3 regions of the Sinobaca sp. H24 genome follow, and region 2 is predicted to be linked to each of the others. Evidence: riboswitches for the same ligand, from Rfam matches in the RefSeq annotation. Region 2 holds a riboswitch; each other region holds the start of a gene.
What was found. A riboswitch is a leader RNA that binds a small molecule or an ion and turns the genes downstream of it on or off. The one in region 2 is predicted to bind cyclic di-GMP.
Positions count from the first base shown of each region.

Region 1: it holds a riboswitch for cyclic di-GMP, as region 2 does, so the genes downstream of both, MMY81_RS10640 (anti-repressor SinI family protein) here and sinI (DNA-binding anti-repressor SinI) in region 2, are expected to answer to the same signal.
Region 3: it holds a riboswitch for cyclic di-GMP, as region 2 does, so the genes downstream of both, MMY81_RS17720 (anti-repressor SinI family protein) here and sinI (DNA-binding anti-repressor SinI) in region 2, are expected to answer to the same signal.

Region 1 is NZ_JALBWT010000006.1:112,954-117,937, forward strand. It holds gene MMY81_RS10620 (YhjD family protein) at 1-184, shown strand, start outside; gene MMY81_RS10625 (aldo/keto reductase) at 347-1,345, shown strand; gene MMY81_RS10630 (hypothetical protein) at 1,510-1,671, opposite strand; gene MMY81_RS10635 (hypothetical protein) at 1,668-1,892, opposite strand; cyclic di-GMP riboswitch class I at 2,074-2,157, shown strand; gene MMY81_RS10640 (anti-repressor SinI family protein) at 2,185-2,319, shown strand; gene MMY81_RS10645 (sensor domain-containing diguanylate cyclase) at 2,343-3,251, opposite strand; gene MMY81_RS10650 (hypothetical protein) at 3,733-3,894, shown strand; gene MMY81_RS10655 (hypothetical protein) at 3,946-4,200, opposite strand; gene MMY81_RS33335 (hypothetical protein) at 4,403-4,534, shown strand; gene MMY81_RS33340 (hypothetical protein) at 4,907-4,984, shown strand, end outside.
Region 2 is NZ_JALBWT010000032.1:46-5,029, reverse strand. It holds gene MMY81_RS25975 (MFS transporter) at 1-562, shown strand, start outside; partial or broken gene MMY81_RS25965 (AbrB family transcriptional regulator) at 587-1,650, shown strand; gene MMY81_RS25960 (class I SAM-dependent rRNA methyltransferase) at 1,656-2,852, shown strand; cyclic di-GMP riboswitch class I at 3,037-3,122, shown strand; gene sinI (DNA-binding anti-repressor SinI) at 3,159-3,263, shown strand; gene MMY81_RS25950 (helix-turn-helix domain-containing protein) at 3,514-3,759, opposite strand; gene MMY81_RS25945 (DNA-3-methyladenine glycosylase) at 3,908-4,513, shown strand; gene MMY81_RS25940 (MFS transporter) at 4,650-4,898, opposite strand.
Region 3 is NZ_JALBWT010000014.1:22,268-27,251, forward strand. It holds partial or broken gene MMY81_RS17690 (ABC transporter ATP-binding protein) at 1-240, opposite strand, end outside; gene MMY81_RS17695 (SE1832 family protein) at 442-606, shown strand; gene MMY81_RS17700 (hypothetical protein) at 688-1,095, opposite strand; gene brnQ (branched-chain amino acid transport system II carrier protein) at 1,216-2,526, shown strand; gene MMY81_RS17710 (hypothetical protein) at 2,569-2,817, opposite strand; gene MMY81_RS17715 (helix-turn-helix domain-containing protein) at 2,989-3,312, opposite strand; gene MMY81_RS17720 (anti-repressor SinI family protein) at 3,484-3,606, opposite strand; cyclic di-GMP riboswitch class I at 3,636-3,722, opposite strand; gene MMY81_RS17725 (diacylglycerol/lipid kinase family protein) at 3,807-4,715, opposite strand; gene MMY81_RS17730 (hypothetical protein) at 4,822-4,984, opposite strand, start outside.

The DNA of each region.
Region 1 (4,984 bases), on a different contig from region 2:
TGATGTGCTGATTCTGCGTATCAAACAGGACCTTCACGATATAAAACAGGCCATGCAGCAGCATGGCATCCGGCTCGCCCGGGCGGATGCCGTGTATCCGGGCTTTATTGTATACGATATACTGCGACGGCCGGCACGAGCGTCTGCATCTGTTGAAGCTCAACATGAAAAAGCGCATCAGTGAGCTGCTCTGCTATTATCTCCTCGACGATTCTACGTTTTTCGATACGTATTATTCATTGAAGTAATAAACGGACAGCAGAGTAAATATTTAACATTACAGCGTTTACATAAGGGTGTTTAAGCTTTATACTTTGCGTAACTACTCTAGCAGGAGGCGGCTTATATGAAATACAATACGGTTGGAAAGACAGGCATTTCTGTTTCTGAGCTTTGTTTTGGCACGATGTCTTTTGGAGGAAATGCAGACGAGGAAACATCCAGAAATATGTTCAACCGCTGCCGTGAGGCCGGCATTAACTTTTTTGATACCGCCAACAACTACAATGACAGCCGCGCGGAGGAAATTCTCGGCGGCTTTATCGCGGAATGCCGGAACGAGATTGTGCTGACAACAAAAGTAGCCAACCCGACCGGGTCGGACGTAAATGCACGCGGACTCTCCAGGCGCCATATTATGCTGGAAGTCGAGAACAGCCTGCGCCGGCTGAAAACGGACCGGATCGACTTTTATTTTCTACATAAATTCGATCCCCTTACTCCGATGGAAGAAACCCTCCGTGCTCTTGATGACCTGCAGCGCCAGGGGAAAATTCTTTATCCCGCGGCCAGTAACTGGGCAGCCTGGCAGCTCGCCAAGGCGCTTGGCATTTCAGCTAAAGAACATCTCAGCCGCTTCGAGCTGATTCAGCCGATGTACAACCTGGCTAAGCGCCAGGCAGAGGTGGAAATCCTGCCGTTTGCTGATTCCGAAGAGGTTGGCGTTATCTCTTACAGCCCGCTTGGAGGCGGCCTCCTTACAGGCAAATACGGGGTGACAGACAGACCCGTTCAGGGACGTTTAGTGGAGCAGAAAATGTACACGGATCGTTATGCGGATACCATTAATTTCGATATCGCTGCACGCTTTTCTTCCTATGCAGCCAGCCACGGCCTCCATCCCGCTTCTCTCGCTGTTGCCTGGGCTAAATCACATCCTGGTATCACCGCTCCAATTATTGGAGCACGCAGCCCGGAGCAGCTTGAGCATTCTTTGAATTCGCTCGATATTACTATGACGCCGGAATGGCGTGATGAAATTTCCGCCCTGTCCCCTGCCCCGCCTTCGGCTACCGATCGCTCGGAAGAAATTATTACACATAAAGCCCATAATCACATTCTCTAGCTTCAGCGCTGGATTTTTACTACCTTTTTGAAGGAAATGATGGAATGATCCAGAATATATTTAATAACCAGTTCGAACGAGGGGTGATAAGAAAGAAGCATATAAATAACAAAAACTGAAACAGGAGATCACACTCCAGTTTCAGCCTTCATAAAACCAATTTTTTATTCTTTCACCAATTTTTCTTTATTGTGTTGAAACAGCTGCACACCCAGAAAGAGCAGCGATGTTAGCAGAAGAAGCATCAGCCAGTTGCCGTCACTGTAACTATTTGTCACAATAAGATAGGCAAATACAAAGCTGTACATGATATTCGCGTAAATCATTTTAGAGCCGGCACGCCCCTTGGTTTTTTTGTTATAGCGGGTGGCACCAACGGCCTTTGCTTCTTTCTTATATGTAAAATACCAATACAAAAAGGTGATCCCGCTCGTCCCGAGCTCAGTCCCCAGCTGACATCACTTTCTTTTACAACAAAGGTAAAAGGAACGGCAATGACAAAGACAAGGGCCGCATAAATAACAGCAAATTTTAATCGATCTTCCATAACCTCCTTCTCCTGTCTCTTCTATTCTTCTATTATAATCACAATCAACCTTTAGAACAATGGTCCCTTTCTTTTGAAAATCAGGTATGTGATACCACCTGTCCAAAAAAACATGGACAAATGGAAACTTCCTGCTATTTTTTCCTCCTTTTTCAACGTACAATAAAAACAATAACCAACCTTCAGAAAAAGGCTACGCTGTTGAAAAGCAGTTTCGCAAAGTTACAGGTCTAAGGCATAATGCTAAGATGGCTGGACCGCCTGAGGAATACTTCTAAAGGTGTGAGGGTTGATGAACAGACAGAATGAGAAAAAGCTGGACCGTGAATGGATGGATTTGATCCTCGAGGCCAAGAAAGCCGGCCTCACTGTTGAACAAGTCAGGAATTATCTGCAGACTGCCGATGACTCAAAAAAGAAGCCGTAACCATACGGCTTCTTTTTTACGCGTTATACAATATTAATTTGGTTTTTGCCAAGATTCTTGGCTCCATATAAAGCCCGGTCTGTTTTCTGCAATACATTTTCCATCGAATCTCCAATGGAAAAACAAGCCCCGCCTATAGAAATATTAAGCGTAATCGGATACGGATTAAGGCTGTTGCTGTTCTGCTCCTGTACCACTCTAAGTATGTCGGCCGCCACCTGCTCCAGCCGATCAGAATTGGTCCCCGGAAGCAGTACAGCAAATTCATCCCCTCCGACCCTGGCCGAAATATCCGTTTCTGTTGTAGATCCTTTAAGGAGAAGGGCAAGCTGCTTAAGAACAATGTCTCCTACCAGATGCCCGTACATATCGTTGACCATTTTAAAATTATCTACATCGATCGAAAGCAAGGATAAATCCGATCCGTTCTGGTGAAGCAGTGAGATTTCCTCCTCCAGCCGCTTTTCGTAATATCTTCGATTATACAAGCCGGTCAGCGAGTCTGTTTCCGCCTGCTGCTTTAGCTGCAGCTCCAAAAGCTTTTGTTTGGTTACGTCTACATGACGGAGGACAAGACCCCTCCTTCCGCTTCCATTTGCCAGCAGCGGCGTTGCCTGCATGAGATTCCACCTTTTTTCCGTTGGCGTGTGGCAGGAATATTCGTACGTGAAATATTCTTCTTTTCCTGAAAGAATGGAAAGCAGGCCTCCGTGTAAATGTGTATTGTTCTCAATCTTATGCAGGTAATTCACACCGATTCCATGTATGTCACGGAACTCGCTGCTTCTTGCGGACGCTCGAATCCATTCATCGTTTACAAAAATAATGGTTCCTATATGATCGATCACGCAGATTTGATCCCGAAGCGAGTTTAATATCGATGTACTAATTTCAAATTCTTCAGCCGGCTTTTCTTTATTGTCCATTTTCATAGCACGCATCCTCTCCAGAAAGAACTATCCGGACACTGTTCTCTAATTGTACATACTACTATTTTCTTCGATTATATATAATATACTACCTTTCCACTGAAAATATCCAATTAATTCCACTATTGTGTACTATCTTATATTTCTATTTATTTAAAGGATAAAGTTCCATTTACATATAGTATTCTCTCTTTCTCGTCTATTCCCTTTATTCAGCTCATTCTAACACTGTCTATATTAATGTAATACGAATAGAGACAACTGTATCCGCTCTACATAGCATTCTCTCTAAAAGAACTATCCATAGAAAAATGAAAGGTATAATATTATAATAAGTAACATGTTAAAATAAACGAGTAATAATCGGCAGACGTCCAGGTACGTTTTAGAAGGCAGCAAATGGTGAATAGTATTAAAAATATACCCGGCTAGACATTTTATCCACAGCAGTCCATCTATTACTATACAATCAGGGGGATATACTATGGCAAAAGCAGTGAACAATATTAAAAATGATGAAGTGACGTTAACGCTCGATTATGATGAGGTGGCCGTTCTACTAGGCATGCTGAATACGCTTCGCGGCGATAAGAAGCGAAACGTGCAGCCCTTCATAGACGAATTATCCAATCCGGAAGAAGTATAATTATCAGCCCCCTGATTCCTCCAAAAGAAATCAGGGGGCTTTTATTGTATCTTACCGGGAAGCTGCCACTTTACTTAACTCGGCGTGGATATCTTCCTTTTCGCATTCCCCGTATAGAAACGAGGCAGTCGTGCTCATGACGTCGTAGAAAGCCCGGTGCCCCTCTTTCGTATTTTCCAGTCCTACCTCTTTCATAACCGTCAGTTCAATATCATTAAATTCCTGTTCTTCCATCGCTTCTCCAATATATAATTCCATCGATGCAATATAATGATTCAGCAGTTCCTCTGAAATCGGGTTTTTCATAGATTATCCGTCCTTTATTCAATATGATTAGGCAAATATAACATGTCCGCGCCCGATTGTGAAAAGTCCCGCCGGAATGTCATATAATCTCCTGCGACCTTTATCCCCGATTCTTTTTTACTGACTTTCTGTAAGCGCTATCCGTTTTTTAACAAATAATGATATAATTTTCAAAAACATTCCTATACAAAGGGGACTTCCGATGAGCAGCCTGATTGAACGCGCCGAACTGGCCAACTACTTGTATAAAGAGTTATTCGACAAGATCCATGCAAGCACGAATAGAACCTTGTACTATCCTGCCCCTTCTGACCGTACGACATTAACCGGCTGACCTTATATTTTTCCAATAAACAAGAACTCACCGATTTCTGCAGCCGCCTCGAAAACCATTATCGTGCCTGCGATTCGGCCCAGCTTAAACCGCTGCTTGTCTATGATATTGACCGGGACCTTGCTCTGGCTGTCAAAGAAGCCGGATTTTCCATACATAACGGGGAAGAAAGCACCCCCATTCCGAAATCAACGTTTCTTGCGATAAACGGAGCCCGGCATACTGCAGCACCTGATGGCAGCCACATATTAGATTTAACGCTGAAGCTTTTCCCTAAGGGAGCCTGAGGAAGCCGTACTTTTTTATAAGTACGGCTTTTTCTTTTTCTGGTTTTACAAAGTTGTTAATCTATTATAATGAAGGAGAGATAGGATGAAAAAGCATTGGGTCACTACGATGTTATTTGGCACAGCAGTTCTTCTGGCTAGATGCGGAGATCAACAAACCCCG
Region 2 (4,984 bases):
TGTAAATAACCTCAGTACAACAGCGATAGGTCTCGTGTTATTTCCCGGAGCGATAGCTGCAGCTTTTATGGGAAGAATTGCGGGGTTATGGACGGACCGGTTTGGGAGCTGGCCGATGGTATTTCTTGCTCTTGGCTTAACGATGGTTGGTTTTACTTCTCTATCTATCGCGGCCGGAGCTTCTCCCATACTTGTGAGCCTGGCTCTTGTAGCAAGCTATGTTGCTTTTCCTTTTCTGCAGACAGCTACGGCTAACTTGATTTCTTCTGTTCTTCCGGCAGAGGAAACGGGTGTTGGAATGGGCGTATACAATTTATTTAATTTTATGGCCGGTGCGTTTGGAGGGGCGGTAGTAGGCGCCTTATTAAATCAATATACAGGGGCAGAAGCTTATAATCCGCTTCATTTTTCTCCCGGGCATGCAGGCATTTACAGCAACATTTTTATGGGAATGGCTATTATGGCCGTAATCAACGCTGCTGTATTTTATTTTTCTTCCCGATCCTTCCGCAAAGCGGCAACTTCTTCTCCTGAACAAACAGAGCAGCCTGGAAAATCATGATATACTAAAAAAAGTTGATTTAAAATGTTTAGTGAAGGAGCCGTCATTATGTGGCAGAAAGGCTTATTCATCACAGCAGCTATTGCAGTCGGCGGTCTATTTTCTGCAGCCGGCGTACCGGCCGGCTGGCTTTTTGGAGCCTTGCTGGCCGGCATTTTTACAGGACTTTTTATAAAACGCTTTACCTTTGAAGGGTGGCCGTTTCAGGCTGCCCTGGCTCTGGTAGGAGTAAATATTGGTTTTTTAATGGATACAGAGCTTTTTGCTGTTCTGCCGGCTTATATTATGCCTCTGATCGTTACGCTCTCCATTACGTTAATGATGGGGCTCGTATTTGGAATGCTGATGTATAGATGGACCAGTCTGGACGTAAAGACCGCTTTTTTCTGCTGCGTACCGGGAGGAGCTTCGGAAGTAATCAGCGTGAGCCGGGATTATGGGCTGATGACCGGATTGTTGCCGCTTTCCACACAGCCCGCATTACTTTTTTTGTGTTTCTTATCCCATTGTCTGCTGCGGTATTTTATCCGGAGGCTGCTTCTGGAGGAACTCCCGCAGACACGGGGGTATGGAATCCTTTTATTGGTTTTCCAATGCTGTTATTTATTGTCGTACTGGTTATTATTTTAAATAAATATGTTAAGATTCCGGGTGGAGCTCTTCTTTATGCACTTATTTTTGGATTTATAATTGGAAATTGGGTCGTGCCCGGCTTTGCCCCGCCTGGATATGCGGCGGGAGCTGGACAGGCGCTTATTGGAGCTATGGTAGGCATCCGTTTTGACAGGGAAACGCTGGTACGTGTAAAAAGTATCGGCCTGCCGAGTCTGGGCATTCTACAGTGTTTTCTGCTGCTCAGCCTCTTATTGGCAGGGTTGTTTACGTTAATGACCCCGCTTCCTTACATAACAAGTCTGCTCAGCACAGTTCCTGCCGGTGCAGCGGAAATGTCTTCTACAGCTTTTGCCCTCCAGCTTGAACCGACGCTTGTATCTGCTCTTCATATTATTCGTGTAATTGTATTGTTTTTACTGCTTCCTTTTCTTGTTAAATGGATCGACCGCATGATATTAAAAAATGAAGGATGAGATAAATGACTGAAACAATGAAAATTTCCGCTTCCAAACAAGCTGTTGAAACGTTTCAAAAGGGGTATCCTCTAATCCATGAAGATATGGTCAATAAAAGGGAAAAGCTTTCAGAAGAAGGGACTGTTTTTGATTTAATGACCCCGCAGGGCCAATTTATCGCGAAAGCCTATTACGGGCTGCAGAATAAAGGCATCGGCTGGATTCTTACAAACAAAAAAGAGGAGGCCATTGACCAGCAGTTTTTTGTTGGAAAACTCAGTGCTGCCCTGCAGAGAAGAAAGGCATTTTTCGAGGATGAATCAACGACTGCATTTCGCATATTTAACGGTGAAGGAGACGGCATCGGTGGATTGACCATTGATTATTTTAACGGCTACTATATGCTGCAGTGGTACAGTGCGGGAATCTATGCGTTTCGCTCCCTGATCATCCGCGCGCTGGAGGCAGTGACCGCCTACGAAGGCCTGTATGAGAAACGGCGCTTTCAGCAGCAGGGACAGTATATCGAAGGCGATGACTTTGTAAAAGGAAAAGAGGCACCTGCTCCGCTGCACGTTAAAGAAAATGGAATGACGTTTGCGGTATATTTGAATGATGGAGCGATGGTTGGAATATTTCTGGATCAGAGGGAAGCAAGAAAACGCCTGCGCGATGAGTATTCCGCAGGTAAGACCGTTCTGAACACTTTTTCCTATACCGGTGCTTTTTCGGTAGCCGCCCATCACGGCGGAGCTGCAAAAACAGTGGATGTTGACGTAGCGAACAGAAGCAAGTCACGCGTTCAGGAAAACTTTGAGCTGAACGGAGTTATAAGTGAAGATCAGGAAATAAGGATCATGGATGTGTTTGCCTACTTTGATTATGCCAAAAAGAAAAATATCACATATGATGTGATCGTCCTCGATCCCCCAAGCTTTGCACGAACAAAGAAACGGACATTTTCTGCAGCAAAAGATTACACTTCCCTGCTCGTAGACGCTATTTCCATCATAAAGGACGGCGGAACAATCATTGCCTCAACAAATTTCGGCGGCTTTGGAATGAAGGCATTTCAGAAGCAGATTGATAAAGCCTGCATCAAAGCGGAAGTAAATCAAAATGTAACCGAACGTGTCCGTCTGCCTGATGATCATCCATATACGGCTTCTTACAAAGAAGGAGATTATTTAAAAGTAGTATTTATAGAAATAACCAAATAATCTAATGACTGCCAGGTGAAAAATACGCTGGCGGCCGCTTTTCGTTTTTATAAAAAGAAAATACATGAAAAACCTCGTATTCCTTTTTCAAGGCTTACGAGGTTTTTTAGAAGGGGATAATAGGATTTTCAAATCTGATTATTTTACTTGCTGCCAGGGTGGTGGTAAGATATAAAAATCAACCTCCAGATAAAGGCAAGTTCATTGAAAAATGTGTACGCAAAGTTACAGGTCTAAGGCACTATATGCTAAGATGGCTGGGCTGCCTGGGGAGAGATCCTATAAAGGCTTGGGAGGTTGGAAAGATTGGAAACAAAAGAATTGGATTATGAATGGCTCGTGCTGATACAAGAAGCTAAAGAAGCAGGGATGTCTAAAGACGAGGTTCTTGCCTTTTTTTCAAAAAGTTAAGAAGTAAAAGCATTAGAATTGAAGGGTAGTATACAACGATGAAAAAGGGTGTTATTATCTTTTTTACCATCTATTACACGTAAAGAGCATGTTAAAACAAGTGTATTGTTTTAACATGCTCTTTGTATGTCCTGAAAAGACTAATTGGCATTCTTATCTTTTTCAAATGAAGTCCACTTCTCATAGCGTATAAATTTCTGAAAATCACGGAACTGCTTTTTGCTGATACCGGCCTGAATTGCTTCCTGAATTAAGGCCTGCCCTCTTCGTCGATGACTCCATGTTCTGACGAAGGAGCTGGTGTATCAGTAATAATACTGGAAATATTAATTTCGAGTGCTTCTGTGATTTTTTCAAGAACATCAATAGAGGGATTATGCTTAATTCCTCGTTCAATGTAGCTCAAATACGATTTGGAGATACCGGTAGTTGAAGCAAGATCTGACAATGTCATTCTTTTTTGTTTTCGGTACCTTCGTATGTTTTCACCAATCATGTACGGATTACCCTCCCTAAAAGAAAATGAATGAATAAATAAATTAATATACGTTATATAGAACATTATAGTTCTTTATATTGTTCCAATCATGAGTCGAAGTAACTATTTTCGGCTATTTTATCCCGAATATAGAGGAGAAAATACAATGAAACGTCTTAAAAAAGAATTTTTTCATCTGCCGACTCTGGAATTATCCAGGGCACTGCTTGGCAGAACGCTCGTAAAAGAAACCTCCGAAGGGAGGACGGCCGGCAGAATAGTTGAAACAGAAGCCTACATAGGACCTGAAGACCGGGCGGCTCACAGCTATGGTGCCAGACGTACGAAACGAACGGAGATCATGTTTGCATCGCCGGGCCATGTATACACCTATACGATGCATACCCACTGCCTGTTTAATATTGTATCTGCTCCAGAAGACAATCCGGAGGCTGTACTTATTAGAGCTGTAGAACCTGTATCCGGCCGGGATTTAATGGAAATCCGCAGAAACGGCCGGAAGGAGCTGGAATGGACGAACGGACCCGGCAAACTGACGAAAGCAATGGGCATTACTATGGGAGATTACGCCAAATGCTGCTACGAAGATGCCTCAATCTATCTGCTGGAAGGCAGCGCCCCGGAAGATATCGCATCGGGGCCGCGGGTCGGCATTGATAACAGCGGGGAAGCGGTGGATTACCCATGGCGGTTTTGGGATCCGGCCAGTCCCTATGTATCGAAAAGCAGGAAAAAGCCCGGTACTCCGTAAAGAGTATCGGGCTTTACATTTATTTTATTACACCGCCGGGCGTGCATTTTCTGCAGGCTTTTTTTAATTCCGGGGGAAGACTAGCTTCCTTTCTCGGAAGCGGGCTGGAATGATTCTCTTGGCTTTTTCTTACCCTTTATAAGAAGGATAAAATCAGTCCAAGAAGGGAAATTCCCGCTGTAACAAGAAAGGCCGTGTTAACTCCTTCTATCAATGCATCAGATGGTGCAGCTGCCGAACCTGCAGCAACACTGCTCATAATAGTGATGAGAACCGCCGTACCGATTGATCCCGCCACCTGTCTCATTGTATTCGTCATGGCTGTTCCGTGTGGAATTAAATCCTCTGACAGTCGATTAAGACCAGCTGTGGTCATCGGCATCATTACGCATGGCCATACCTAGCATACGAAACGCATGCAGCGTGGCAATCGCAGTAAGCGAAGTCATGCCGTCAAAATAGACGAAAGGA
Region 3 (4,984 bases), on a different contig from region 2:
AGCCATTTCTTTTGCTACTTCTTTTGTTTTCATATCATGTATATTGCGGCCGTTTAAATAAACGGCTCCGCTGTTGGGTTTCAATGTTCTGGACATAGCTTTTAGTAAGGTGGATTTTCCGCAGCCATTTGGACCGATAATAGAGGTGACCTGACCTTCTGGTATCTCTACTGTCATTTCCTTTATAATGTTATTTTCCTGATACGAAACTGCTATCTGCTGTGTGGTTAAGTTTGACACACTGGAAACCCCTTTCATGCTTTTCATACATTTATATAATCTTTTCATTACTAACATTGATAATCATTTTCATTTAAAGTATAAATCTTTTTTTTAAAAATATCAACACGAACAAAAAGACTTTTCTGTATTTTTTGTTTTCCTCTCTTCTATTGAATATGCTACATTGGAATTAATCAGAGAAAAAGGAGCTGGCATCAAATGGATAATAAAGCAAAAGAAGAGCAGCTGGCGTGGCTGAAAAGTGAATATGTAAGAGTACAGGGAGATTTGGAAAAGCTCGAATCTGTAGGCAGAAGCCCCGATGCTGCAGTTAATCAGCTTACTGAACTTGAAGAGCAGATTGCAGAGATAAGAAAAAAATAAATCATTTGTTTTCTCCTTTATAAAAATATCTCAAAGCGATAAACGCTTTGAGATATTTTTTATAAAAGAAAGAAATCGTTTCTATTCTTCTACAAAATATTTCACATATTCTGTTTCCCCTGCTGGAATATCAGGATGTCTGACTAATTCGATACCAAACAGCCCCTTTTCGTTTATATCGAGCAGACATTCCTGTTGCAGCATTTCTGCAGTTTCCCTATCGGCATCGAATTTAATCTCAATAAATTCATCGGCGTCTTCAATGCTCGCCGCGAATAGCGGGTATTCAACTTTCTTCACTTTTGGAATGGAAATAACATAATTTTTATTATTGTAAATAGTGCGCATTACCCTGTATCCAAGCCAGTTACCGTTTTTATCATACAGCATATATCCACTTACATCAGGGTAAGCTCCCAGCGGTGAAGCACTGGTGGCTTTATGCTGCAGGTAAATGTAAATCAATTCGTCTTCTATTGTCACAAGCATACTTCCCCTCCTCTGCATCAATAGCTTTTCTCTATTTTAACAGTTCACATAAATATCTTTACAATTTACTTATCCAGCGTTAGGATAATGAAGGTTTATTTTATTTTAAGGGAGACAATCATGAACAAATTAACATGGAAAGATAACTTTTTTATAGGTTTAATGCTTTTTGCCTTGTTTTTTGGAGCAGGCAACTTAATATTCCCGCCATTTTTAGGTCAGGAAGCTGGAACTTCCTATCTTCCTGCCATAATTGGTTTTGTTATTACCGGTGTGGGACTTCCTGTTTTAGGAATAATTGCGGTTTCTCTTTCAGGGCAGAGCTTTCAAGGCATTGCTGAAAGAGTAAACAAACCCTTCGCTTTACTTTTTATGATTATTTTATACGCCTCAATCGGTCCATTTTTTGGCATTCCAAGAGCAGCAAACGTTTCTTATGAAATGGGGATCGTACCTCTTCTGCCGGAAAACGGTTCAAACATGGCATTATTTTTGTTTTCCCTATTATTTTTTGGTCTCGTGTTTCTGCTCAGCCTCAATCCTAATAAGCTTGTTACGACAATAGGATATGTTATTACACCCGCTCTGCTTCTTTCTATTATACTGCTTGTTGCCGGAGCTTATGTTACCGGCTTTATGGGCGGAGGAGGGCCTCCGTCCAATGAATATGCTTCCCAGGCAATCGGAAGAGGCTTTGTCGAAGGATACTTAACAATGGATACTATCGCAGCTTTAGCCTTCGGCTTGATTGTTGTAAATACGCTGAAAGAAAAAGGTGCATTGGACCGCCGCGAGGTACGGCGCTCCGCTGCTTCCGCCGGCATTATTGCAGGTATTGGTCTTGCCGCTGTATATATTGCGATTGGATGGCTCGGCGTGCACAGCGGTCCCCGCATGCTTATGGAGAATGGCAGTGAAATTCTTACTTATTCTGCAGGAGAGTCTTTCGGTTTTACAGGTACTATTCTTCTTGGTTTAATCGTTACACTAGCCTGTCTAACTACCTGCATCGGCTTGGTAACCGCATGCAGTCAATATTTTCACCGCTATCTGTCCTTTCTGCCTTATTCAGTGCTCGCTCTGCTTTTGACCGTACTCAGCCTTCTTGTAGGCAATCTGGGACTGAACACTATTATTTCCTTATCGGTTCCGCTGCTTGTTGCCATCTATCCGCTTGCGATTGTGTTAATCCTAATGGCCTTACTAAATGAGAAAATAACACTGCATCGGTCCCATTATATTGGAGCCATTGCCGGAACTATTGTTGTAAGCGCCTATGACGGATTGAAAGAAGCAGGGCTTGTGCCTATCGAAGGTGTTGGCCTGTATTCCCTTCTCCCATTCTTTGAGCTGAACCTGGGCTGGATACTGCCAGCTCTCATCGGGTTTGTGATTGGTCATTGTTTTAGATCAAAATCAATCTCTTATTAAAAAAAAGCGGGGCTGCTGGATTATTTCCAGCTCCTCGCTTTTTTATATTCTTACGTAAACCATAGTGGAATCTTTGCCGCTTTGAAAAATATTGTCTCCTGTGTACATTAGGGTGACATTATTCAAACGATCTTCCATCTCTTTTATTTTCTGTTTTGCCACATCGAACGCACAATATCCGAGAAAGTAGCCATTTACATAAAGAGAACATTTATTATTGGTTAAGTAAACAAGCTTAATATGTCTGTTCATAATATTCGTATAGTACACACCGCCCCTAAGCCTCACCAAATCGTCATCCTCCGTTCTATAATGTTCTTTTTAAAGAATTAAATACATTATATAACGAAAAAACGGATTTGAAAACACTTAAATGAAATAAAATGCATTTTAACGAACAATATTTGTTCTTTATATAGAAAATAATCAAAATAAAAAAGGATCGAATGATACGATCCTTCTCTAATTTTTAATTCTCCACTTGTTGAATTCAAGAAACTCCTTGAACTGATCTTTGGAAACGCCTGAATTCATGGCTTCCTCTACTATTTCCAACCACTCATTATCGAGCTCTTCTTCGTTAATCTCTGATTGTTCTTTAATTAAAAGATCAACCGATATGTTTAACACCTTAGCAATTTTCTCTAAAAACTGGATCGATGGATTTGTTTGAATATCTCTTTCCAGTGCACTAAGATATGATTTCGCGACTCCGGCCTGATTTGCCAGCTCTGTCAACGATAAACCCTGTTCTTTTCGAAGCATTTTCACCCTTTCACCAATCATCGCTTGAACTCCTTTGTATACTGTAGTTTGTAATTTGCTGTAATTATAACATATAACGAATTGAAGTATGTTATAGTGAACGACATTTTTTAAAATCTGCATATTTATGCCTATACTTATATTTACATAAAATAAAAAAATAAGCCATACGAAATGACTTATTTTTCTTCATTATTTGGTTTGTCTTAAGAATTCTTTAACCTCACTAGGGGTTAAACCAGCTTCTTTAGCCTCAACCATTAATTGTAACCAATCTTGATCAATCTTTTGTACTTTTGGAATTACTAGTTCCATCAACCCTCACCCGCCTTTAGGAAATTTCCCCAGGCAGTTCAGCCGTCTTAGCTGCAATAAGCCTTAGACCTGTAACTTTGCGAGACTGCCTTTCAGCAGCTTTGCCTTTTTCTGAAGGTTGCTTGTTAGTGTTTTTAGTTTACTACATTTTTCATAAAAAAGGTAAAAAATGCCTAAAAGAATAATTATCAGAATTTTCTTTAATTATTAGTATCCTGCTGTACTTCCCCAAATAAAAAAGGGATTTTTTTGGGGAGAATCTTTATATGAACCGGCGTTTCTTCGTACACTTCTCCATCTGTATCGGCTTTCATTACTTTTTCTGTTTCCAGCTCTACTTCGGAGGCTTGAATGTATTCAATAGAGCTTTGTTCCAAGTCATACATAAAAGGATTTTTGGAATTAAAAAACTCTTTTAAAAGCGGTGCTCCGCTTTCTTTTATAATATATACATCTATAAGTCCGTCATCCAAAGAGATTTGATCGCCCGGAAGACGGTTCGTCCCAATAAAATTCCCATTTGCGAGGAGGATCATTACCGCATCATCCTTGTATTCTTTTCCATCTGCTTTCAATGTAAATGTAAATGGTGAAGCATTATTGAACGTTTGGAGTGCGCTGATAAAATAGCTTACTTTACCGAGCATTCCTTTCAGCTGATCATCTATATTTTCAGATGTTTCTGCAATCAGGCCGATCCCATAGAAGTTAGAAAAGTAACGATCGTTCATTTTTCCGATGTCGACATACTGTATATGATTTTGCTCCACTACTGCGGCTGCTTTTTTTAAGTTCTGCGGGATCAGTAAGGATCTCGAAAAATCATTACAGGTGCCCGTTGGAAGGATACCGGTAACTGGTGGGTTGTCAAGCCCGGACAAGCCGTTAATAGCCTCGTGTACCGTTCCATCCCCTCCCATGATCATAATGATATCAAACTCATGGCCCTGTTCACGGCAGAGCTGCTCTGTATGTCCTTTCTCCTGCGTGAAAGTAATAGTAAGCTCTTTTGTCTGCATAGCGAGCGTACCGATCGTTGCATCCAGGTTTTTCTGGATTTCATTATTTCCTGAAGCTCCGTTTATCAATAACCACATCTTTTTATACACATTTACCATTCCTTCATTCTGTAACTTCTTTACCCCCTATTCTATACCCTATTTTCTCCTATCAAAAGCTTTTTAAAACCCCCGCCGGAAATTCGGCAGGGGTTCGTTATTTCTTTTTATATGGTAAAACCTTATGACGGTATTCGCTCATGGAATACTCCATGCGTTTACTGTCCAGCATGTACAATCTCCAATCCTTATTGGGATAGAGTTTCTGCAGAAAAGATGCTGCCCTTTTCATCTGCCATGCATTATATTCCGATGTTACT